DNA from 3 places in the Agaribacter flavus genome. Region 2 is predicted to be linked to each of the others. Evidence: predicted binding sites of a transcription regulator. Region 2 holds the regulator's gene; each other region holds the start of a gene.

Region 1 (7,858 bases), on a different contig from region 2:
ATCATCGGTATTGGTATCGGCTTTATTTCTATGATGGTGATCAACACCTTTGTGTTGGCGGGACAAATTATTGCCATGCAAACAGGTTTGGGATTTGCCTCCATCGTTGACCCCATCAATGGGATCAACGTGCCAGCAGTGGGACAGTTCTATTTAATTTTGGCCACCCTGATATTCTGGACAGTCGATGGGCATCTCTTGATGCTGCAAATGATCATCCATAGCTTTGAAGCGTTTCCAGTCGGCGAGGGATGGTGGACACCCGAGCAATTTAAACAAATTGCGCATTGGGCTGGATGGATGTTCATCTCTGCGGTCACCATTGCACTCGCGCCCATTGTGTCCTTGTTAATCGTCAACTTGGCTTTTGGTGTAATGACTAAAGCCGCGCCTCAACTGAATATATTTAGTTTAGGTTTTGCGATCGCGCAAATTATGGGCTTAATCATCATTTGGATAACATTGAGCAACCAGGCACTGCACTTTGAACAACAGTGGATGCGTGCTCAGAACTTAATGTGTGGTTTGTTGGCAATATGCCCAACGACACCGTCCATATAACTGGGTAAAGGAGGCATGAGTAACGCAAATGGCTGATACTGATTCCTACGAAAAAACGGAAGAACCCACACCCAAAAAACTCAAAGACGCCCGAGAGAAAGGGCAGGTCGCGCGTTCAAAAGAACTCGCGACCACCTTAGTACTCGTGGCGAGTGCCTTTGCCCTTATTGCAATCGGATCGATGATTGCGTCTGCCATGTTCAGTATTACCAAACGTTCATTTACCTTATCCAGAGATGAGACTTACGATTACACCCACATGTTTCAGATCCTAAAAATGTCGATAACGGAAAGTGCTTTTCCGCTTGTCGCGTTTATGATTATTGCCATGATTGGCGGTATTTACGGTTCGATTGCTTTGGGAGGGTACAACTTTACATGGTCTTCTGCGGCGCCAAAAGCCAATCGGCTCAGCCCCAAGGCTGGGTTTAAACGTATGTTTGGGACGGATGCCTTGGTCGAGTTATTAAAAGCCATTGGCAAAGTTACAGTAATTATTGCCATGGCTTATATTTCTCTAATTATTTTTAAAGACGAAGCGCTACACCTCGATCTTGAGCAATACCCCATGAACCTGTTTCATGCTTTAGATATGATTGAGTGGGCTTTCTTATTGTTGTGCTGTGGCATGATCCCGATTGCGTTGATAGATGTGCCTTACCAAAGTCACAAGCACAACAAAGAACTGAAAATGACACTGCAAGAAGTGAAAGATGAGCGTAAAAATGCAGAAGGTGATCCAGCCGTAAAGAGCAGAGTGAGAAAACTACAATATCAATCTGCTGCTAACCGTATGATGCAAGATATACCTAATGCTGATGTCATCATTACTAACCCGACACACTATTCTGTCGCAGTACAATATGACCAAGACGGCGAACGCGCCCCTATTGTAGTAGCAAAAGGCATAGATGAACTTGCTATGCACATTCGTAAAATTGGTACTGCGAATGATGTGCCCTTGATTGCTTCACCTGCCCTTGCTCGCGCGATATATTACTCTACTGAAGTAAATCACGAAGTCCCGCAAAAGCTGTTTATGGCTGTGGCACAAATATTGGCATATGTTTATCAGTTAAAAGCCTTTAAAGCGGGCAAAGGTACAAGACCCAAACCACTGAAAAAGGACTTGCCAATTCCGCCTGAGTTACGCCGGTAAATAAGTAAACCAACGCCACATCTGAGCAATAAGCTCACCTTGTAGAGGGGAAAACCGCCATCTGAAAGTTTCAAAAGGCATGGATGCCTTTTGTTAAGCGGCCAAGGATGACGCAAAGCGGCTTTCAGATGGCGGTTTTCCCCTCTACAAGGTGAGCTTATTGCTCGGATGTGGCGTTGGTTTATTGGATATTTATCGTCACTGTGTACCCAATTTGGTAGCTTTGACCATTAGTAAGTGTTTGCAAGGTACGGATTTCTCCACCAATAAGAATATCGGCGGTATTGTTGCTGCCACGCGAGCGAATTTGTATTTGTTCACCATCTGTAAACGTCGTGGTTTGTGAGGCCGCAGTGACTTGCCCTGATACCAACAGAGACAAGTTGGCGGAATTACTCCCCGCCACTGATATAAACATTTCTGTATTCTTGGGCAAACTTTCGACCAAAATGCGTCCTAGGCTAATATCTGGACTAGATGCGTCACAGCTCCCAACTATATTACCCGTGTTGTCCAAGGTACACACGCTACCGGATTCGATCGGAATATCGCCAAAATTTAATGCATCGATTTCTATCGGCACTTGCGCGTAACAATGCGAGGTAAACAACATAACGGGAAGTATCATTAGCCGGTTTTGCATATCTGTTTTATCGAATGGCCTGTTTTTCCTACAAATTCTTCCCCAGTACATCGGCCTTATTGTATTTTTCTGTAGATATAGATTTTTAAAAGACTTCTGGCACGCTTGTTGAAATACCTCATGTATTCTCAAACAGTAGTCAAAATTTTGTTGTATGCAGTTAGCGAGTGTTTTTCAGCGAGTCGACAAAGACAGTGTAAAAAATTTCACCAGCGGACTAGGTGCACCTATCATTGTACTGGCATTGATGGGTATGGTGATACTGCCCATGCCAGCGTTTTTGTTGGATGTACTGTTTAGCTTTAATATCGCGCTTTCCTTGGTCATTATCCTTGTCTGTGTGTTTACCCAACGTCCTATTGATTTTGGTATTTTTCCTTTGGTGCTATTGGTGGCGACTGTTTTGCGACTTGCGCTTAATGTCGCATCGACGCGGGTTGTCCTCTTGGAAGGACACGAAGGTGGAGATGCAGCCGGTAAAGTTATTCAGGCTTTTGGCGAGGTAGTGATTGGCGGAAATTACGCCGTTGGTATAGTGGTCTTTGCGATTCTATTGATCATTAATTTTAAAGTCGTTACCGAGGGTGCAGGCCGTATTTCTGAGGTTAGTGCGCGTTTTACGCTAGACGCAATGCCCGGTAAACAAATGGCAATCGATGCAGACCTGAATGCCGGATACATCGACCAAGATGAGGCGCGTAAACGTCGCGAAGAGATCACCTCAGAGGCTGATTTTTATGGTTCGATGGACGGTGCGTCTAAATTTGTTAAGGGCGATGCAATTGCTGGCCTTTTCATCATGTTGATAAACATTGTTGGGGGTTTGTTTATTGGCATGTATCAACATGATTTAAACTTTGGTAATGCAATGGAAGTGTACACGGTGCTTACCATCGGTGACGGTTTGGTGGCACAAATACCATCACTACTGCTCTCTGTCGCCACTGCCATTATTGTGACGCGAGAAAACGATAGCCAAGAAATGGGCGACGAGATCCGCGAGCAACTCTCGAACAGACAAGCGTTGTACATCACTTCAGCCATTCTATTTGTTATGGGCATTGTGCCGGGTATGCCTCATTTTGCGTTTTTAAGTTTTTCTGCTGCAGCCGGCGGCTATGCTTTTTATAGAGATTGGCAAGCGAAAAAACTGGCAGAGGATGCGGCTAAAGTACAGACCTTACCCGATGTAAATACCGAAGCACAGGATGTGAAGGAGCTGACTTGGGATGACGTGCAACCCGTAGACGTAATTGGTCTAGAAGTGGGATACCGCTTGATCCCATTGGTGGACAAATCTCAGGGTGGAGAGCTACTCAGTCGAATTAAAGGTGTGCGTAAGAAGTTATCACAAGAGCTAGGATTTTTAGTGCCAGCGGTACATATTCGTGACAATTTAGATTTTGCACCTAGCAACTACACTATTTCGATGATGGGTGTCACCGTGGGCGAAGCCGAAATTAGCCATGACAATGAATTGGCGATTAATCCTGGGCAAGTTTTTGGCACGCTTGAAGGAACGCCTACCAAAGATCCGGCTTTTGGCTTAGACGCCGTATGGATACCAGCCAACCAGAGAGAACATGCTCAAACCATGGGTTATACGGTTGTCGATACAGCGACAGTTATTGCCACCCATCTCAGTCAATTACTTACCAATCATGCATACCAGTTATTGGGGCATGAGGAAGTGCAACAACTATTGGATATGTTAGAAAAAACACATCCTAAGCTTGTTGAAGGTTTAGTGCCTGATGTACTTGCTTTGAGTACGGTCGTAAAAGTCTTGCAAACCCTATTGTTTGAAGGTGTACCAATTAGAGATATGCGCACCATTGTCCAAACGCTCAGTGAATTTGGTCCCAAGAGCCAAGACCCCGAAGTTTTGGTGTCGGCATGCCGTATTGCTCTGAAACGTTTGATCGTACAAGAAATAAACAATGGTGAGCAAGAAGTACCTGTCATTACCTTGGCTCCCGATTTGGAACAGATGTTGCATAAGTCACTGCAGGCAGGTGGTGAAGATGGCGCTGGTATTGAACCAGGCCTGGCAGAAAAATTACAACAGTCTTTACTCGACGCGACACAGCAACAGGAGGTCGCAGGAGAACCGGCAGTATTGTTAACTTCAGGATTGTTAAGACCAGTATTGGCAAGGTTCTTTAAACAATCTGTCAGTGGTTTGCACGTGCTGTCTTATCAGGAGATTCCTGATGACAAACAAATAAAAATAGTGTCATCGGTAGGTCAATAAAGTGACGCGCCATACATACTCAAGAGGAAGTTATGAAAATTAGACGTTTTTTTGGCAAAGATATGCGAGAAGCGCTCAAACAAGTCAAAGATGAGCTTGGTGGTGACGCGGTTATAATGTCAAATAAGAAGAAGTCGAATGGCGTAGAGTTAGTGGCTGCGGTTGACCCTTCTGCTGCCAACCCCGATCCGGCACCACCGCTGAGTGCAAAACCTAGCTTTAGTGAGATCATCGGCAATGAAGAAAATGACAGTTTGCGAGCGTTGTTAGAAAGGCAAACGTCTAACGGGCAAACCGAATTTGCAACGAGTACTCATCAGAGTTACGAGACGAACAATAGGCAGCAAACCCAAGACATGCAGCAAGCGTCACCTAAACTTCAGGGGGCGGCAAACACTACTGAATTTACACAAAATACAGCGCGGAATGTCCATCAACAAGCTCAGACAAACTTTCAAGCGCGCAATATACCTAGAGAAAATACACCGACAGAAAACATACCCAGAACGACTTCGGCTAGAGAAAGCTTACTAAGAGAAAGCTTGCGAGCAGATGACAGCATGGTGCGCTCACCCGCCTTTAGTGAGTTGGGTGATGATGAAGATTTTGGTAATACGCAAGCGGCAAATTTAAGCCCACCGCCGAGTGTATTAGAGCCAGAACAGCTAGACAGCATTAGAGCAGAATTAGAATCAATCAAAAATGTTTTAAAGTTTCAGGTTTCAGAATTATCCGAAGAGCGCAAACGTCGCAACAATCCTGTACATCATTATCTCCATGAACAGCTAATAGGTATGGGGATCAGTGAGCAACTGTGTCAACAGTTTATTAATTTCTTGCCTCACCAGATTGACGAAAAAGAAGGTTGGAAGTATTTGCTCAATCTGCTGTCGAATCGCTTAGTTGTGGGTAGTAATGACATACTAAACCAAGCGGGTATCGTGGCATTAGTTGGTCCGACTGGCACAGGTAAAACGACAACGCTTGCGAAATTGGCAGCGAAGTATGCACAAAAATATGGATCAGATCAGGTTGCTCTGATAACCATTGATACATACCGAATTGCAGCGTTTGAGCAACTTGCTACCTATGGCCGTATTATTGGTTGTAGCGTGAAAAAGGCACAAAATGCTGATGAGCTAAATCAGATTCTCTACCAAATGCGCAATAAGCGTTTAATTCTGATTGATACAGCAGGGTTCAGTCAGCGAGATGCGAGACTCATAGAGCAATTAAATGAGTATGAAAATGGTTTATCCGTAGATATCAAAAAGTATCTAGTGTTGCCTGCAGGCTCTCAATACAAAGTGCTAAATGAAACAGTAAAAACATACAGCCACACAGATATTCGCGGTTGCATTTTCTCCAAGCTGGACGAATGTTACAGCTTGGGCGAGGCATTGAGTGTTGTGATTGAAAATGATTTATCATTGAGCTATGTTACAGATGGTCAACGCGTTCCGGAAGACATCAAACTGGCTGACTCAGGTAACCTGACACTTGTCGCAGCTAAACTTTATAAAAAATATGGATTGCCTCAACAACCGCGTAATCCACTAGCGAGTGCTGGTGGTTTATGATGGTAGATCAAGCGAGTAGCTTAAGACGAATGAATCAGTCCAAACAGATTAAAGTAGTCGCAGTCACCGGTGGTAAAGGTGGCGTTGGCAAAACAAACCTTACCCTCAATTTGGCGATTGCCTCTGCCAAACGCGGATCCCGTGTTTTGGTCTTAGATGCGGATTTAGGCTTGGCAAACGTTGATGTCATGCTGGGTTTACGCGTGGATCGCAATTTATCACACGTCCTTTCTGGCGATTGCACACTCGATGAAATACTGGTCACAGGCCCACACGGTGTAAAAATCGCACCGGCTACCTCTGGTACGCAGTCCATGGCAGAACTCGGTGCCAGAGAGCACGCTGGACTAATACGCGCGTTTGGCGAATTGCAAACGCCTATCGATATGCTGCTGGTTGATACTGCAGCGGGTATATCAGACATGGTGGTCAGCTTTTCTCGGGCAGCACAAGACGTCATTATCGTAGTATGTGACGAGCCAACTTCACTAACTGACGCCTATGCACTAATAAAAATACTCAACCGCGAGCACGGCGTATTTAACTTCAAAGTTGTCGCCAATATGGTGAGGAGTGAGCGCGAAGGTCAAGAATTATTCAATAAACTGTCGAAGGTGACAGGGCGGTTTCTCGATGTAGCCTTAGAGCTAGTGAGCATCGTACCCTTTGACGAAAATGTGCGTAAATCGATACGCAAGCAAACAGCCATTGTCGATGCATATCCAGCTTCTGGAGCGGCGAAAGCCATCAATCAACTAGCGGAAAACGTCGCGTCGTGGCCTGTGCCGATTCAAGCCGGTGGGCATCTCGAGTTCTTCATCGAGAATTTAGTGTCTTTGCAAGACTAGGTAAGCAAAAGTGAGTAATAAAGTGACAGTATATCAACAGCAAATAGACAAAAATCAGCTTGTCGAAAGACACGCGCCGCTGGTTAAGAGGATTGCACACCACTTGATGGCAAGGTTACCTGCTAGTGTGTTAATAGATGACTTGATTCAATCGGGCATGATTGGCTTATTAGAAGCGGCTCGAAATTTTGATGGCTCTAAAGGAGCGAGCTTTGAAACCTTTGCAGGCATCCGTATTCGCGGAGCGATGTTAGATGAAATCCGCAAGGGAGACTGGACGCCGCGCTCAGTGCATAAAAATTCTCGCGCCATTACCGAAGCAATCAATACCGTCGAAAGAGAAACGGGGAGAGACGCGCGCGATAACGAAGTAGCAGAAAAACTAAATGTTTCTTTGCAAAGCTATCATCAAATGTTGAATGAGGTAAATGCCGGAAAACTCGTTGGAATTGAAGACCTTGGCGTATCTGAAGACGTATTGACGAACGAAGAAACCAAGGGATCTGACCGTCCTTTTGAAGAAATGATGCAAGGATCATTTCAGAAAGCGCTGGCTCGGGCGATAACTACATTACCAGAGCGTGAAGCGATTGTTTTATCGTTGTATTACGACGAAGAGTTAAATTTACGTGAAATTGGTGAAGTACTTGAAGTAAGTGAGTCAAGAGTGAGTCAAATTCACAGTCAAGCGATGCTTAAGCTCAAAGCTAAAATGCAATCGTGGCGTACGGCTGAATAGAGTTATACAGATAATATTATTCCACATTGGAGGTAGTTTTGGATAAGAATATGAAAATCCTCGTTGTTGATGAT
Region 2 (7,858 bases):
ATTACACACACCGATCGTAGCGCTCACTGCAAACGTGATCAAGACTCGCGAGGAGTATTTGCAAAACGGCATGGATGACGTAATAGCGAAACCGATAAAGAAAAGTCGAGTAATTAAAGTCTTCAATGAATTGTTTGCTGAGGACTATCTTTCTCAACAAACGCCCGTTATCGCAGATGAAGTGGCAATTAAAGAATCCGCGCCTCAAGTTATTGACTCAGAGTTGTTGACCATGTTGATTGATACCATCGGAGACACCATGGTCTTTGCTAGTTTGAATGTGTTTCAGGAAAAGATTCCGGAATACATGGAATTGTTGAAGGACTCACTGACTGCGGAGGACAAAGATGAGGTGTGCTCGCAAGCTCATAAAATAAAGGGAGCAGCTGGATCTGTTGGTCTGTCTAGGGTGCAAGCAACTGCAAATCATATTCAACAAGGTGATCATCCAGCATGGTGGGAGAATGTGCATGAATGGGTTGAGCAGCTCGAAATGGCGATAAGCCAAGATGTTGAAGTGTTGACGATTTGGTTAAAAGAGCAGCAAATAGACGATTAGTGTTTTTGCTGTCGGCGCAGTCAACTAAAATTTACTAAGAGGCACGCAATCAACCGTAGCTGCACGATTTATCTTTTTTATATTAAGAACACAGTTGCTGTGCCTAAAAATGCAAATATACCCACAACATCCGTGATTGTAGTCAAGATGACACTACCTGCTAATGCCGGATCGATTTTTAGTTTTTTCATTATTATGGGTAATGTAGCACCGGATAATCCGGCTGCAATCATATTCATCATCATAGCAAAAGCAATGACTCCACCCAGAACAAAATCCTGTTTCCATAGCGCAATCACGCTAGCAATAAGGATTGACCAAATCAGGCCATTTAAAAAGCCAATAGCTAACTCTTTTCTCACGAGCCAAAGGGAGTTACTTGTACTCACATGGCCCAAAGCCATGCCGCGTATAACCAAAGTCAAGGTTTGATTACCTGCCACCCCTCCCATGCTTGGTACTATCGTATTGAGTATGGCGAGTACGGCTAATTGACTGAGTGTGGTTTCAAAAAGATCACTGACTGCTGCGGCCAGTAAAGCGGTAATTAAATTAACACCCAGCCAAACCGATCTGCGTTTTGTACTTTGACCAACGGGGGCAAAGGTGTCCTCTTCGTCATCTAAACCTGCCATACTCATCATCGAGTGTTCGGCATCTTCACGAATAATATCTACAACGTCATCGATGGTTATTCTACCCACTAGTTTGTTTTCTTCATCAATGACGGGGGCAGAGAGCCAATTGTATCGCTCAAACATTTTCGCTACGTCGCTTTCCGCCATATCGACGTTCAGTGCTTCAGGCTCATCATCCATAATTTCATGCACGTTAACGTCTGGGTGACTGGTGAGTAGTCGAGACACTGATACTGTACCCAACAAAAGATCCTGTCGGTTGACGACATATAGCGTATCTGTGTTTTCGGGCAATTCAGCTTTTAATCGCAAGTAACGCAACACTACATCGACGCTGACGTCAGCGCGCAAAGTAATGGTGTCGGTATTCATGATGAAGCCAGCGGTATCTTCACCGTAAGAAAGTGCTTTTTCCGCACGTACTCTATCCTGCGCGTCCATTGACGCGAGAATAGATTGCAGTACATCCTCTGGCAGTGTACTGAGTGTCTCTGCCAAGTCGTCGGTATCCATATCCTCTAGCGCGTCTACGACGCTAGATGGAACCATTTTACTGATTATCCCGTTACGGACGTCTTCTGAAAGTTCTTCTAGAACATCACCATGAAAATCTGCATCGAGGAGCTGCCATAATTCTTGACGTGTTTTTGCTGGGCTAGATTCAAGTAAAAGGGCAACATCACTGGCGGGAAGTTCGAGTAACATTTTTCGAACACGCACAAAAGCACCTGCGTTAAGACGATAGGCGATAGCGTTCAGTCTTTCTTGCGTGTTGGTGATAAGTTCTGCGACTTCAGACATAGAAACCCTTTCTTTTCCCTTATCTGAGTATACCACCGAATCGGTGACAATTGTGTGAATCTTTGATTTTTAAGAATTTATTCGTCTTCGTCAAACTTATTTTCAATCAGTTTTACGACTGCATCCATGGCAGACTGTGCATCATCACCCGAGCACACGATATCAACGGTTTTACCTTGCGAGCTTTCAAGCATCATCAATGCTAATACACTGTTTGCGGGTGCTTGATTGTCATCTTGGATAAGTAGTATTTCGGCAGAATGCTGGTTAGCTAGTTGAACAAGCTTTGTCGCTGCCCTAGCATGTAAACCCAGTTTATTGACTATTGTTACCGAGCGTTCAAGCTTCATACTATTTGTTCTCAAGTTCTTGTTTGACACGTTTCAGTTCACGGTGTTTTATTTGCACGTCACCATGACTCGCTTTGAAAGCTTCTGATAAGCTTTGCGCAACAAACACTGAGCGATGCTGCCCACCAGTGCAGCCAATTGATATGGTCACATAGCTGCGGTTGTTGCGTTCTAGGTGCGGCAACCACGTTGCGATAAAATTTTGGACTTGCCAAATAAACTTCATCACTAAGGGTTGTCCAGACAAAAATACTTCAACAGGTCCGTCCAAGCCTGTTAGGGGACGAAGATCGGGATCCCAATGGGGGTTGGGTAAAAACCTCACATCAAAAACATAGTCTGAATCTTTGGGTAAGCCATATTTAAAACCAAAAGATTCGAATACAATGACCAAATCAGCCGTTTTCTTTCCTAGTACTCTCTCCCTAACTAGCTCCGCCAGTTCATGTATGGATAGCTGATCCGTATTAATTTTTAAATCGGCTTTTTCTGCGACGGGCCTTAATATTTCTTGTTCAGTTAAGATGGCATCCGTAAGTGAGTTACTCAATTTAAATAGCGGATGAAGGCGCCGAGTTTCGCTGTAGCGCTTAATTAATACGTCATCACTTGCGTCGAGGTATATTATCGTGATTTCGCAAAAATCAGGTAAATAGTCGAGTACTTCGCTCACTTCTTTCTGCGCACGAGGCAAATTTCGAACGTCAATACTGACTGCTACTTGTTCGTGTTCATCTGAAATAGCACTAACTAGTGTGGGCAGTAAATGAACAGGAATGTTGTCGACACAGTAGTATCCGAGGTCTTCGAGTGAGCGTAATGCTATTGATTTTCCTGAGCCTGATCTTCCGCTGATGATAAGTAGTTTCACTGATAACCTCTCGCTTGGATTGGGTAAGTTACTAAGCTAGCGCTGCCACAATCTCATTTTTATTTTGTGCGCGTCGAATCGCTTTCACAATTGATTTGTCACTGAGTTTTTGTGCAATTCCCGACAAGGCGCGTAAATGGGAATCTGCTTGTTCTTTGGGTACAAGTAATGCGAAAAAAATATCAACAGGTTGATTGTCTATGGCGTCAAAATCAATAGCATGGTCACTGGTAACAATGATAGCAATAACATTTGAGATACCCTCTATTCGCCCGTGAGGGATGGCAATTCCGTTTCCAATGCCGGTACTCCCCATGCGCTCTCTGCAGAGTAAGCTATTGAGCACGTCTACTTGATTGAGCGAGGGGTGCTGCTTAATAGCAATTTCGCTAATAATTTCAAAAATTTTCTTTTTGCTTTGGCATTCGACCGAACATTGCGTTCGGTCGAGCGAGATTATGTCAGAAATGATCATATTTGACTTAGTGTCGTTTTAGTTTCTCTTTATGCTTAATAACTTGTCGGTCTAACTTGTCAATCAAGCCGTCGATTGCTGCGTACATATCAGTATGCTCCGAATTTGCAAATATTTCACCTCCGCTTATGTGTAAGGTTGCTTCAGCTTTTTGGCTTAGCTTTTCCACATTCAAAATTACATGAACGTTGTTGATGTGGTCAAAGTGGCGTTCCAGCTTTTCAAACTTAGTGTCGACGTAATTACGCAGTGAATCTGTAATGTCTACGTGATGACCAGTTAAGTTAATTTGCATAATGCTAGGTCCTCTTTAGATTGAGTCTAGATAAGACTTTTACGTTGGTTGGAAGGGGGAATGTTTAACGATTCCCTATATTTTGCGATTGTTCGCCGAGCAACTTTAATTCCTTGATCGGCAAGCAATTGGGCAATCTTACTATCACTGAGGGGTTTAGCCGGTGGTTCATCGGCAATGAGCTTTTTGATAAGCGCGCGAATTGCTGTGGACGAGGCATTTTCGCCGGAGTCTGTCGCCACGTGGCTTGAGAAAAAGTACTTTAATTCAAATATCCCCCTGGGAGTATGCATATACTTCTGCGTCGTTACACGCGATATTGTTGATTCATGCATATCTACCATTTCTGCCACATCATTTAATACCATGGGTATCATTTTTTCTGGGCCTTTTTCAAAAAACTCTTTCTGTCTGGACACAATACAATGTGACACTTTGAGTAGGGTTTCATTTCTACTCTCCAGACTTTTAATAAACCACTTTGCTTCTTGTAAATGTGACTTAATAAATTGTGAATCGTTCTGATTTTTTGAAGTTTTTGCTATTTGAGCGTAGGTTTCGTTCACCGCAAGGGCTGGTAAGGCATCGTTGTTCAGTTCCACCATCCAGATACCTTTGTTTTTATATACATTGACATCTGGTACAATGTATTCAGGCTCTTTAGTTGAGATAGCGCTACCTGGTCGAGGATTCAAGGTTTTTAGTAAGCGCATCACCTCTTTTAACTGCTCTTCCTTTAACTTGGTTTTACGCATCAGAGTGCGATAATCCTTGCTCCCCAATAACTCTGCATACTCTTTAATCAAGTCTTTCGCTTCTTCTAGCCATGGCGTACCTTGAGCAAATTGCTTGAGTTGAATAAGCAGGCATTCTTGCACGTTTCTCGCACCTGAGCCGATAGGATCAAGTAATTGAATACGTTTTAGTACGCACTCTACTTCTTCGATTTCTACTTCTTCGTTGTCGAGTGACTCAACTATTTCTTCACAAGAACTTGTTAAGTACCCTGATTCATCAATCGAGTCTATAATGGCTATCGCAATACTTTTATCTACTTCTGTGAAATGGCTCATCTGTACTTGCCAAAACAAGTGATCCTGAATGGAGTCGGTCGTCTCGCCTTGAAAAACAAAATCTTCATCAGGGTTACTTCCGATCATTTTTACCGGCGCTGAGCTGGAGCCAAGATACTCGTCCCACGAACTGTCAATGGGAAGATCATTGGGTAAATCACCATTTTGAAGTGCATCGTGACTGTCTACCGCATCTTCCATACTGACAGATGTATCTGATGAGGCATTGGTTTCCCCATTGGTTTGCGTTTCTGCATTACTGCCGGTAGAACTGTCGTCACCTTTGCTATTAGTCGCATCATTTTGCTCAAAATTTGCTTCGGACAGTTCAAGGAGAGGGTTGGATTCTAGCGCCTCTTGAATTTCTTGTTGGAGGTCAAGCGTAGATAGCTGCAACAGTTTGATAGCCTGTTGAAGCTGGGGTGTCATGGTAAGTTGTTGACTAAATTTTAACTGTAACGAGGGTTTCATTACTTTCCTTTTTTTACATCTAAGCCGAAATTACATCTGGTTACAGAACAATAATTTAAAGCTACCATGCAAAGACCTACATCGAAAATTGTTCGCCAAGATACACGTCTCTAACTTCTTGGTTTGATAATACATCATCTGCACTACCTGAGGCTATTAGAGAACCATGGCTAACGATGTATGCGGTTTCACAAACGTCTAGTGTTTCTTTCACATTGTGGTCTGTGATCAGCACACCAATGCCACGATCTTTTAACTGATATATAATCTTCTTTATATCACTAACAGAAATTGGGTCAACACCTGCGAAGGGTTCATCGAGCAAAATAAATTTGGGGTTTGCTGCTAAAGCTCTCGCTATCTCTACTCTTCGCCTTTCTCCACCAGATAAACTCATGCCTAAATTATTGCGAATATGATTGATGTTGAAGTCGTCCAATAATTCGTCAGCTTGCTGTTCTCGTTGTTGGTTACTCAACTCTTTTCGCGTTTGCAATATGGCCATTAAGTTTTCAAATACAGTTAATTTTCGAAAAATAGAAGCCTCTTGTGGTAAATACCCGATACCATGCCGCGCGCGTTCGTGCATAGGCAATAATGACAGATCATTTTGGTCGATGGATATTTCCCCCTTATCGAGCTGCACAAGACCGACTATCATGTAAAAGGTAGTTGTTTTACCAGCTCCATTCGGGCCAAGCAATCCGACTATTTGCCCTGTAGACACTTCAATGCTTACATCACGTACTACTTGTCTGGATTTATACGATTTTGCGAGGTTTTTAGCACAAAGCGTACTACTCATTTTTCATTGCCTTTGTCTTCGCTATTGTCAAAATCGCCTACGCTAATGACAGTACTGACCGTTTTTTCACTGTTTCCATCTGTGCTTGCGATGATTTTTTGTTCAGTCATGTTGTATGCAATACTATCAGCGGAGACTGTAGAGTCATTTTGAGAAATTTGCGCGTTACCCGTCAGGCTGATCTCGCGTGTCGCCACGTCATATTTTATAGAACTTGCTCGCGCGGATACTAAACTACCATCTTCTAGTTTTTGTTGATATGTGGCTGCTTGACCAATAGCTGAGATGACTTCTTTGCCCTTGCCAGCAGCAGCATTCATTTCTACTCTATCAGCAGTTATTTTTAGGCTGCCCTGTAAAATCAATACCTCGTCCACAAGGACTGATGTTTTGCTTTTGCCGTTGAGCAACTGGTTTCGAGAACGAATTTTAATCGTCTGCTGAAAGTCTGTTGCAATATTGTGTTGCGTTTCCTCTGAGTCTGATTGCTCGTCAGCTTCTTGCGCGACTGCGGCGGTAAAAACAGCGAAAAGTAAGGCAGAAAGGGCTACCTTACTAGTTGTTTTTATGCAGTATCTATTGCGGAAAATACTGGCTTTGAACATGTTGCTTTAACTCGTATTGTTGTGTGGCTAAATTACCTTGGATACCAATGCTTTTCACTGAGTAATTGTCACCGAAAATTTCTACTTCTTGATCCGAAAATAAGGTCTTTTGGTCGAGGTTTATTTCTATGTACTCTGTTTGTATCTGCTTGACGAATTCAGTGGTATTTAAGTTGATAATTTTTACATTGTGTTCTAATTGAATTCTACTGCTGCCGTATAATGTGCCTTCTTCAGCGGTAATACGCCAAGGTTCGCCAGATTCAAGAAACACAGTATATACCGGATTGTCAAAAACCATAAACCCTAGTTGCTGATAATGCTCCATTTTGTCAGCAGACACTTGATGACTGAGTAATCCTTCGTCATCATAAAGCTTACTGTCCAAATTAATAGCTTCATACGTTGGGGTCATCGACAACTCACTGTCAGTTTGACTGGGGGGCTGTTCGTCATCGTATATAATGAACAAGTAAAGACCTAAGACGACAGAGAAAACGAAAGCGACACTCCAACCGACTCTATTCATAGGCTATACGCTCGCACTGTGTTGCTTGTATAAGGCTCCGCGAGCCATTAATATCAAATCGCAAAACTCTCTCACTGCGCCACGACCGCCTGCAAGCGAGGTAACAAAATCTGCTTGACCCAATATATAAGGATGGGCATCGTTGACAGCAACTTTTATCCCACTGTTGTCAAATAGCCCAATATCGGGCATATCATCACCGATACTTGCAACGGATGATTTTGTGCAATTTAATTCGGTCATAATAGCTCTGATGGCTTGGCTTTTATTTTCCTGCCCTTGTACTATGTAATTGACGTTTAGAGAGCGCATTCGCTGTTCAACGATATTTGACTGTCGACCCGTGATAACGGCAACTTTGACACCTTCACTTATCACTGCTTTGA
Region 3 (7,858 bases), on a different contig from region 2:
AAAGACAAGCAATTGTCAAGTATGTTTAAAGTTCGATTTGGTACTGCAATTGTTATCAGTGTTGTGTGTTTATTGATAGTTAACTTCTTCATGATGCGCGAAGTTAGCTTGGGGCAATACCCCTATGATATTGATGGGTGGGGGCATTTAGTCCCTGTTGACCAAGCGAATACAAGCGGTAAAGAAGAAGCATGTAATTTTTCTTTAAATGATGCATATAATCCTGAGAGAGGGTTTTTACTGCCAGCAATATTTGGTACGGCTTATTGTTTGACGGGCAGTGTAGAAGCGGTTCAATGGATGAATTTGGCTCTACATGTTTTATCGTGCTTTATTATCGTGTTGTGTTTTTCAAAGCAATTTAAAAGCCTAATCATTCCGAGCGTCGCTGTATTGCTGTGGTCTATATGGCCGGCATACAGTTACTTACACGGCTACTATTTTTCTGAACAAATTGGCGCATTTTTTATCGTTTTGGCAGTGTGTTTATTGATTTCTATCGGTAAGGAAGTCAGTGGCAGAGCGCTATGGTTAATGTTAGGCATTGGCTTGAGTTTAGCTGTGTTACTTCATGTTAGGGCTTCAAGTTTATTGTTTGTGCTTGGCATATTTGGTCTTGTTGCATGGTGGTATAAAAGGCATCTTGGCAAGGTTTTGGCATCATTTGCTGCGTTTGTGTTGATATACGTGAGCTTACCGATCGTGAACTATCAGCATTTTTCCGCATTTATTCCGTTTACAACACAGGGTGGATTCGCATTACACGAAGGTACGTATTTACCCGGCGATGATTTACCCGCTGCGGCACTACGTAAAATTCCTGAGTTCAATGAGCGCGAAGCCAAAACAGTGGATATGAATGCGTATGAAAGAGACAAATATTGGAAGTCCCTAGCTATCCAAAATATTGCGGACGATCCGATAGGTCAAATAGAGCTGCTATTCAAAAAAGCCATGCGTTTTTGGGCTTATGTTCCTGGCTATTCTTGGGTGCCGACGACTAAGAGTCTCGTCTTTGCCTTGCCACTTTTTGTTGTTTGGCTATTGAGCCTGACTTTACTAAAAAATAGAAATATTTTGATAATCAACATGGCCGTTGTCAGCACTTGGGCAATGCACACGCTGATCCATAGTGAGTATAGGTACAGTTATGTGGTTTTCCCTTTGATTGTTGTATCCTGCGGTATTTGGGTTTTGCGATTTATAGAAACTACATTGCTCAAGAAGCAAGTGCGAGACTAGGGTCTGTAGATGCTAAATACGCGAATGACAAATTACGACTATTTGGACAACAAACGCGTTTACATTTTTGCATTGATTTGCATCTTATATTGTTTGTTTCCCAATGCACGTCCTGATTTTTCAACCTTCAATTCAAATGATGCCGAAAATTACTTAGCTATCTCGTACAATTTGTACATCGGTAATGGTTACACTAGAAGTTTGTCACCAGAATATTATGTGCCACATACCTTATGGCCACCGGGAATGCCGATTCTGCTCATGCCTGCTGTTATGATAAGTGATGGCAGTGACATTAATTGGTATGCAGTTAAGTACACCATTATTTTATGTTCACTGTGTGGCTTGCTGCTAATTTGGCATTTTGTCCGCGGTGTCACGCAGAGTAAAAATACGGCGGACATGGCGCTCTTACTCTTCGCGATAAACCCTTTTTATTGGCATTTTTCGCGGACAGGCCTCGCAGAAATGCCCGTGTTCGTCTGGTGTGTTTTGAGCTTGTTGCTTATTCATCGGTATTGGGGAACAGCTGGTGTTCAATTCAGTCAAAAAAAGGCTTTTACTTTAGGTACTGTATTAGGACTAGGGATGATGCTAAAAGGGAGCTTGATTGGCATCGCTTTTATCCCCTTTGCAATGATCGTCTTTCGTTATTTTTCGCGCCAACCCCTGCAATACCTAAAACAAGCATTTCTATTTTGTCTTGGTTTTTTTGTTATTTTCGCTATCTGGAACATTCGCAACGGTTTTATAGACAAGACAAACCTCGGATTTGACGGAGTGAGTCAGGTACAAATGCTATTTAAGTTAGTGGTTGAGGATCCTGAAAGCCGTTTTAGAACGATACCTGAACTCATCGCGACGGCTCGCGAGAACATTACTTGGTATGCTATTTTCCTGATCCCCAGAGAGCTTTTACCATTTTTACATTTGTTTGAACTGGATCAGCTCCCAATGGGCAGTATTATTTTCCTATTGCTGTCAGCTTGTATTGTTGCGCTTGCTTTTCCCTTAAATGTGACAAATCTTGGTTCAATGGTCATTATCATGCCAATGGTGTTAATGAATATGTTGATGGTAATTGGTGGCTCTGAAAGATATTGGGTTCCCATCAGTTTGTTACTAATGCTATCTATTATCGTCAATGTTTCGACTAATACAGTACTCATACCATACTTACATAAATTAAATAGAGTGCGATACAAAATTGTCGTGTTACTTCCTTATGTTCTGTCAATGCTGAGCTATGTTCATATACAACTTAGTCAACCCTATAACGAAAGAGAAGACTATCCAGAGTTTGCTGAACTACTGATGTCTATCGAAGACTATTGTCGAAAAGAGGGCGGGCGAAACATAGTCGTTAAGTCCCGAAACAATAATGCGGTGCAGTTTGTTACGGGTTGTCAAGCACCTGACATGAGGCCAAAGTTAGGTTTTTATCCGCAATACAACGCTGCCATTGTGAGAATAGCAGACATGGCTGAATTAAATGGTAAAAAGCGAATAATCAGCCAAAATGACATTTGGGCATTTGTCGCGCTTGAAAAAAACTAAGCTGATGTGATGGTTTGCCCCTTTTCGGCATCACATCAGGTTAACTAGAATCTACTGATTGTAAGCCACTAACGCTTTTGATGCTTTTCTCTATTCAGTAGTTTTTGGTTTGGGTGCTTTTTGAGAAGCACATACACCGCGCCTAAGCCTCCATGTTGTTTTAGCGCAGTATGAAAAGCTATGACGGCGTCCATTTCCTGCAACCACTGATTGACATAACTTTTTATAAAGGCTGGAAAGGGTTGACTGTTTTTTCCTATCCCATGGTCAATAAGTAGTGTGCGCACACCCCTTTCGTGGCACTCAGTGATCGTTTGATACAGGCTTAAACGCGCATCATCAAATCCCAGATGCTTGAGTACCAAGCGAGAATCTATGTGGTATTTGCCCAAACGCAGGTTCTTGTATACACCTTCTTGCACGCCGTCTTTTTTGTAAGAAATGAAATCCAGAGGAGCAACGGGATTGACGTATTCAATACTTAATCCGTTATCGTCTAACGCCGTTTGTTTTTCAATTGCTTGTCTTTTTAGGGTTTGTGCTAAGGACGGAGGCCGAGAACTGCTGTTGATAAATTTTTCTTTGACCACTAGAGGTTTTACGTCAGCCATTTCTTCATAAAAGGATAGATCGTTTGCTTCACTGGTCATCACCGCCTCCTACGCAAATTCAATGGCGCGTCCTGCAGGATTCGAACCTGCGGCCTGTCCCTTAGGAGGGGACCGCTCTATCCAGCTGAGCTAAGGACGCTTTAGCCGGATATCCTAACGAAATTTCCGTTTTTTGAAAATACCCAAAGCGAATCTTATTGCCGAGCTACGTAATCATTCGGTTGCACATTACCAAGTAGCCCATTATCTATTGCTGATACTGTCGCTGTGTTACTGAACACTTGTCGCACCACCAATGTGGTCGGATGCAGCACAAATTGACGATACTCCTGACCAAATGGGTCAGAAATCTGCTTAACATTAAACAAGGTAAGTTGATCACCGGCTTGTACTTGGTGCGTGCGGCCGAGGTTAATTTGCAATTGGTTATTTGCTACTGCCAATACTCTGCCCATCGTCGGTTGACAAAGTGCAAACTCTTCGAGGTCAGCAATACTGGATTGCAGTTGTTCTTTTATATTCTGCCCATATTGGCTTAGCCAAAAGTCTTGTGAGCTCACATCTACCGTTTCATGTGTATCAAACATCCATGGTGATCTTGAGTTGTATTGCTGTGTGTATAGGTTTTCACCGGTCGCACCATTGATCAAACTGAGAGTAAAATTGAAGGCTCTTGCATGTTTTGCCTGACGATAAAACTCGAATGCGGAAGGTTTGGAAGTATCTACGCTAATGTCGTCTAAGGTGACAATTAGCACGTATTGGGTATTCGTTTTATTCGCTAAAAACTTTGCATGATGGGCGATGTCTGCCTGATGCCAGTCAAATACATAAGGTTCAATATGTGAGAGGTGCATACTGGGCGTATAGGTATTGATCATGTCTTGCATTTGTAAGGCGAGCTCACCGCCCAATTTATTAATTCCACCTATACTCGCTTGTGCTTCGTAGCGAATCGGAAAATATGTTGTAGCTAGTCTTTTGGTGTAATCTGCAGCACTACATTGATTTTTTTGCGCAAAAATATCGGCACGAATCGACACAGACACAACGCCATCTTGATATATTTCATCTATGAGTTCGACGCTATTAACTTCTCCACCTGAACGGATTTCGATATGGTCATTTGTGAGTAGACCATTGCTTATTTGCTGTACGCTTCTCACACTTGCGCCAGCAAAGAGTAAAGCTTGTTTTACTGCTTCTTGCGTGGCTTGTTGCTTGGCTTGTTCTTTATTGCCGTCAACAACAACAGCTTGGCCTGTTGCCGAAAACCATGCTGCATAGGTATAGGGGGTACCGGCAATGATACAAAACAGGTAAAACCCAACTATACGTACTGAAATTGCCCATGAGCACTTACTTTGTTTATTCGTCATAGCGATAGACCATTCTCACCTTGCTTACTATTTGGAACATATTCAACTCCCATGCCAGATCCCCTGAAATATGTGTATTTTTGTGCTTGATACCAAAGGTCAACAGACCCTAGCATCTAAAGACCTTTTCACATCTTGTATCTATATTGACTGAGCGTTGGCACAAGCTTTGCTAAATCACTAATAATCCCTATTTGATAATTGCAGAATATTTGCTGTGATCGCCGATAAAAAAGAGCTGAAACATGCGTGATATATTTGATAAACGTTGGTCATTTAACTATTTGAAATGCAAGAGCCTAGCCATGATTTCGTTTGGTATTTGCACGTTGCTGTTGGGTGGCTGCCAATCACTGTTCACTAAACATGTTGAGTGGGAAACAATTGAACCCGAGAGTTACCCAATACTATCGGCTGTTGGTTACGCACCAATAAATGCGCAATTGGGTGGGGATGCTTCGATTAAGCGACTGCAAGCGATCAAAGCTTCAAAGCTCGATGCATATCGAGAGTTAGCCGAGCAAGTTTATGGACAAAAAGTTGACGGTGAACAATCGTTAGCCAATCTTGTGTTAACAAACAACCAGCTTCAATCCTCTGTTGAAGGCGTGATCCGTGGTGCAAGAGTAGTAAAAACCTATCCCGTTGGTGAAGATACCTATGCAACAGAGTTAGAGTTAAATATGGCGACGGTATACGATCTATATTTATCAACAGCCAAACCCAAAAAAATCAGAAAAGTCAGTTATTACTAGGGTTGGAGCAGGAATATGTTTGTCGTAAGGTATAACTCTACTGAAACCAGAAGTACTGATTTGAGGGGAAAAGTTTTGCCTCTTTTGCGAATAGAAACCGACAACGTTCTGCCTGTTTGATTGTTGTGTTTTTGAACAACGCTAAACTTACTTGAGTCTCTACTGCTATATTTTAAACTGGCTAACCACGGTGTTTCTACCCATGTTTTTGCCTTGGTAGAGCAGGGCATCTGCTCTTCTAATTGCCTCTTCCAAGTTTTCACTATTTGACACTTCGACTACACCACAAGTGATTGTCAACGATATCGTTCGCTCACTCGCTGTCAGTAATTGTTCGGAAACAGTCTTTCTCAACTTTTCAGCAATACAGGTGCTGACTTCTAACTCAGTAGCTGGCAATAAAATGATGAATTCTTCGCCGCCCCAGCGAGAAAAAACATCGGAAGATCTTAATTGGCTTTTCACAAAATCTGACAATTTGTTTAAAACAATATCACCTATTTCGTGGCCGTATGAATCATTCACTTTTTTAAAGAAGTCGATATCAAACATAATGATTGAGCTGGCTAGCTGTGTTCGTGTTTGTGCAGCGTAGTCGCGCGCTGCCGCTTGGTTAAAGCCTCTTCGATTTAGAATACCGGTGAGTGGGTCTAGGGTAACAAGCTCGCGCAGTCGCATGTTTGCTTCTGTTAGCGCGCTGGTTTTTTCTTCAACTAATTTAGTTAATCGAGCAGACTGACGCTCTAGACTATAAACTCGCCATTTGTAGAGGATATACAAAAAGCCAAAGCTGGCTAAGACGAATACCATAATGACCGGCTTTCGCTGCCACCAAGGCGGAGTAACTTCAATTTGTAATGTTGCGGGTGTACCGGACCATTCGCCATAGGGGTTGGTCGATTTCACTTGCAGTTGATAATAACCTGCAGAAAGGTTGGTAAAAGTTAGCTCTTGTTTGTCGGTTTCAATTTCTCGCCAATGCTTATCGAAACCAAGTAAACGATAGGCATATTTGATTTTGTTGGGTGCATTGTATTCAATTGCTGCAAAGCCGATTGACATCATGATGACATCGGGTGATACGTGCATCGAGTCGAGAGGTTTAAGAAGGTGATGAGCTAACGAGTGGGTTTCGTCATGAGCATGTTGACTGCCATGAGAAATAGTACTGAACTTTGTAAATTGTACTAATGGCTGTCCTTTGGGCTTGAGTATCTCACTCGGGTGAAAATAGCTTAAACCCGATACGCCAGGAAAAAATATTCTTCCAAACTTGTCTGTCGCATGAGCACCAATAAAATACCCAGAGGAATTCACGCCTGTATAGCCATCAAAAAACTCTATTCTGCTTAAGTCCCGACTTATTTTAACAATGTTTTTGTTGGTGCTGAGCCAAATGTTACCTAGGTCATCCTGTTCCATGGCTCCAATTGATAAGGTTGCAATGGGCGTGTCTGTAAATAAGCGCGTAAAAGAAGCATTGGTGTTCTCCGCTGCAGTACTCATTCGTTCGACACCTTTGCCTAGTGTGCCCAATAGATAATCACCATCAGATAACGCCAATACAGACGTGATGGCCTGAGCGTGGAGTGAGTTTTCTCCATTTGCACGAAAATGCGCGACTATGCCATTTTCTTGTTCGAGTACGTACAAGCCATCTATTGTCGAGGCGAATATTTGGTTACCGTGAGTTGACAATATATAAGACACATGGGGCATTGGATAACTTGCGAGTACTTGCTTTTGTTGCGGATCATAAAGCAACAAGCCTTGGTCATATGTGCCCAACCAAAGTTTTTCATTGCGTGCTTTTGCCAAGGTGTAAATTTTTGTTCCCTTTAAATCGTAGTGTTCCACTGTATTTGTAACATGGTCTATTGCACCCAAGCCCGCCGAAGACGCTAAAAATGTTAAATCCTGCGTACCACAATGACAAATTGAGGTAATGGCGTAATGCGAAATATCTTTATCAAAATCATGTGAGAAGTCATAACTAAGTTTTGCTTGTAAGTCTTCATTTAACAGCCACAAACCTTGATCCGTGGATACAAGCACATCTGACTCATTTAGGATTTCGATATCATATACGGCTTGAGCCTTTGGTATTTCGGCACGATTAAATAATGGCCGCTGATGGTTAACAATATATAAGCCAGTATCTAGTGTGCCGTAAAATATTGTTCCGTCTTTCCCTTGAAAAATTTTCAGTACGTTTTTATCTTTTACTATTGTGATAACTTGGTTGCGTTTAATAGAGTGAAAATCCTCCTGAACTAAGTTGATGCCCTTTGAGCTTGCCACCCAAATAACCCCT

The links. Region 2 encodes sigma-54, which starts transcription at its own class of promoters, with help from an activator protein. Its sites were predicted from a motif close to GTTGGCACGNNNNTNGNNT; they were not measured.
Region 1: a site for sigma-54 is predicted at 2,459-2,477, ahead of flhA (flagellar biosynthesis protein FlhA). Genes of this name have one in related genera too.
Region 3: a site for sigma-54 is predicted at 4,946-4,964, ahead of ACFOHL_RS09620 (LPP20 family lipoprotein). Genes of this name have one in related genera too.

The regions. Positions count from the first base shown of each region.
Region 1 covers NZ_JBHRSW010000004.1:459,891-467,748, reverse strand. Annotated here, with positions in the region: gene fliR (flagellar biosynthetic protein FliR) at 1-561, shown strand, start outside; gene flhB (flagellar biosynthesis protein FlhB) at 590-1,720, shown strand; gene ACFOHL_RS02080 (hypothetical protein) at 1,902-2,363, opposite strand; gene flhA (flagellar biosynthesis protein FlhA) at 2,518-4,617, shown strand; gene flhF (flagellar biosynthesis protein FlhF) at 4,650-6,197, shown strand; gene ACFOHL_RS02065 (MinD/ParA family protein) at 6,194-7,045, shown strand; gene ACFOHL_RS02060 (RNA polymerase sigma factor FliA) at 7,056-7,784, shown strand; gene cheY (chemotaxis response regulator CheY) at 7,823-7,858, shown strand, end outside.
Region 2 covers NZ_JBHRSW010000008.1:46,824-54,681, reverse strand. Annotated here, with positions in the region: gene arcB (aerobic respiration two-component sensor histidine kinase ArcB) at 1-559, shown strand, start outside; gene mgtE (magnesium transporter) at 637-1,998, opposite strand; gene ACFOHL_RS06790 (HPr family phosphocarrier protein) at 2,076-2,348, opposite strand; gene rapZ (RNase adapter RapZ) at 2,350-3,219, opposite strand; gene ptsN (PTS IIA-like nitrogen regulatory protein PtsN) at 3,251-3,694, opposite strand; gene hpf (ribosome hibernation promoting factor) at 3,702-3,989, opposite strand; gene ACFOHL_RS06770 (RNA polymerase factor sigma-54) at 4,016-5,533, opposite strand; gene lptB (LPS export ABC transporter ATP-binding protein) at 5,610-6,338, opposite strand; gene lptA (lipopolysaccharide transport periplasmic protein LptA) at 6,335-6,943, opposite strand; gene lptC (LPS export ABC transporter periplasmic protein LptC) at 6,915-7,472, opposite strand; gene kdsC (3-deoxy-manno-octulosonate-8-phosphatase KdsC) at 7,476-7,858, opposite strand, start outside.
Region 3 covers NZ_JBHRSW010000015.1:35,902-43,759, reverse strand. Annotated here, with positions in the region: gene ACFOHL_RS09645 (hypothetical protein) at 1-1,242, shown strand, start outside; gene ACFOHL_RS09640 (ArnT family glycosyltransferase) at 1,252-2,799, shown strand; gene smrA (DNA endonuclease SmrA) at 2,868-3,449, opposite strand; tRNA gene ACFOHL_RS09630 (tRNA-Arg) at 3,473-3,549, opposite strand; gene ACFOHL_RS09625 (flagella assembly protein FlgT) at 3,605-4,789, opposite strand; gene ACFOHL_RS09620 (LPP20 family lipoprotein) at 5,095-5,544, shown strand; gene ACFOHL_RS09615 (ligand-binding sensor domain-containing diguanylate cyclase) at 5,710-7,858, opposite strand, start outside.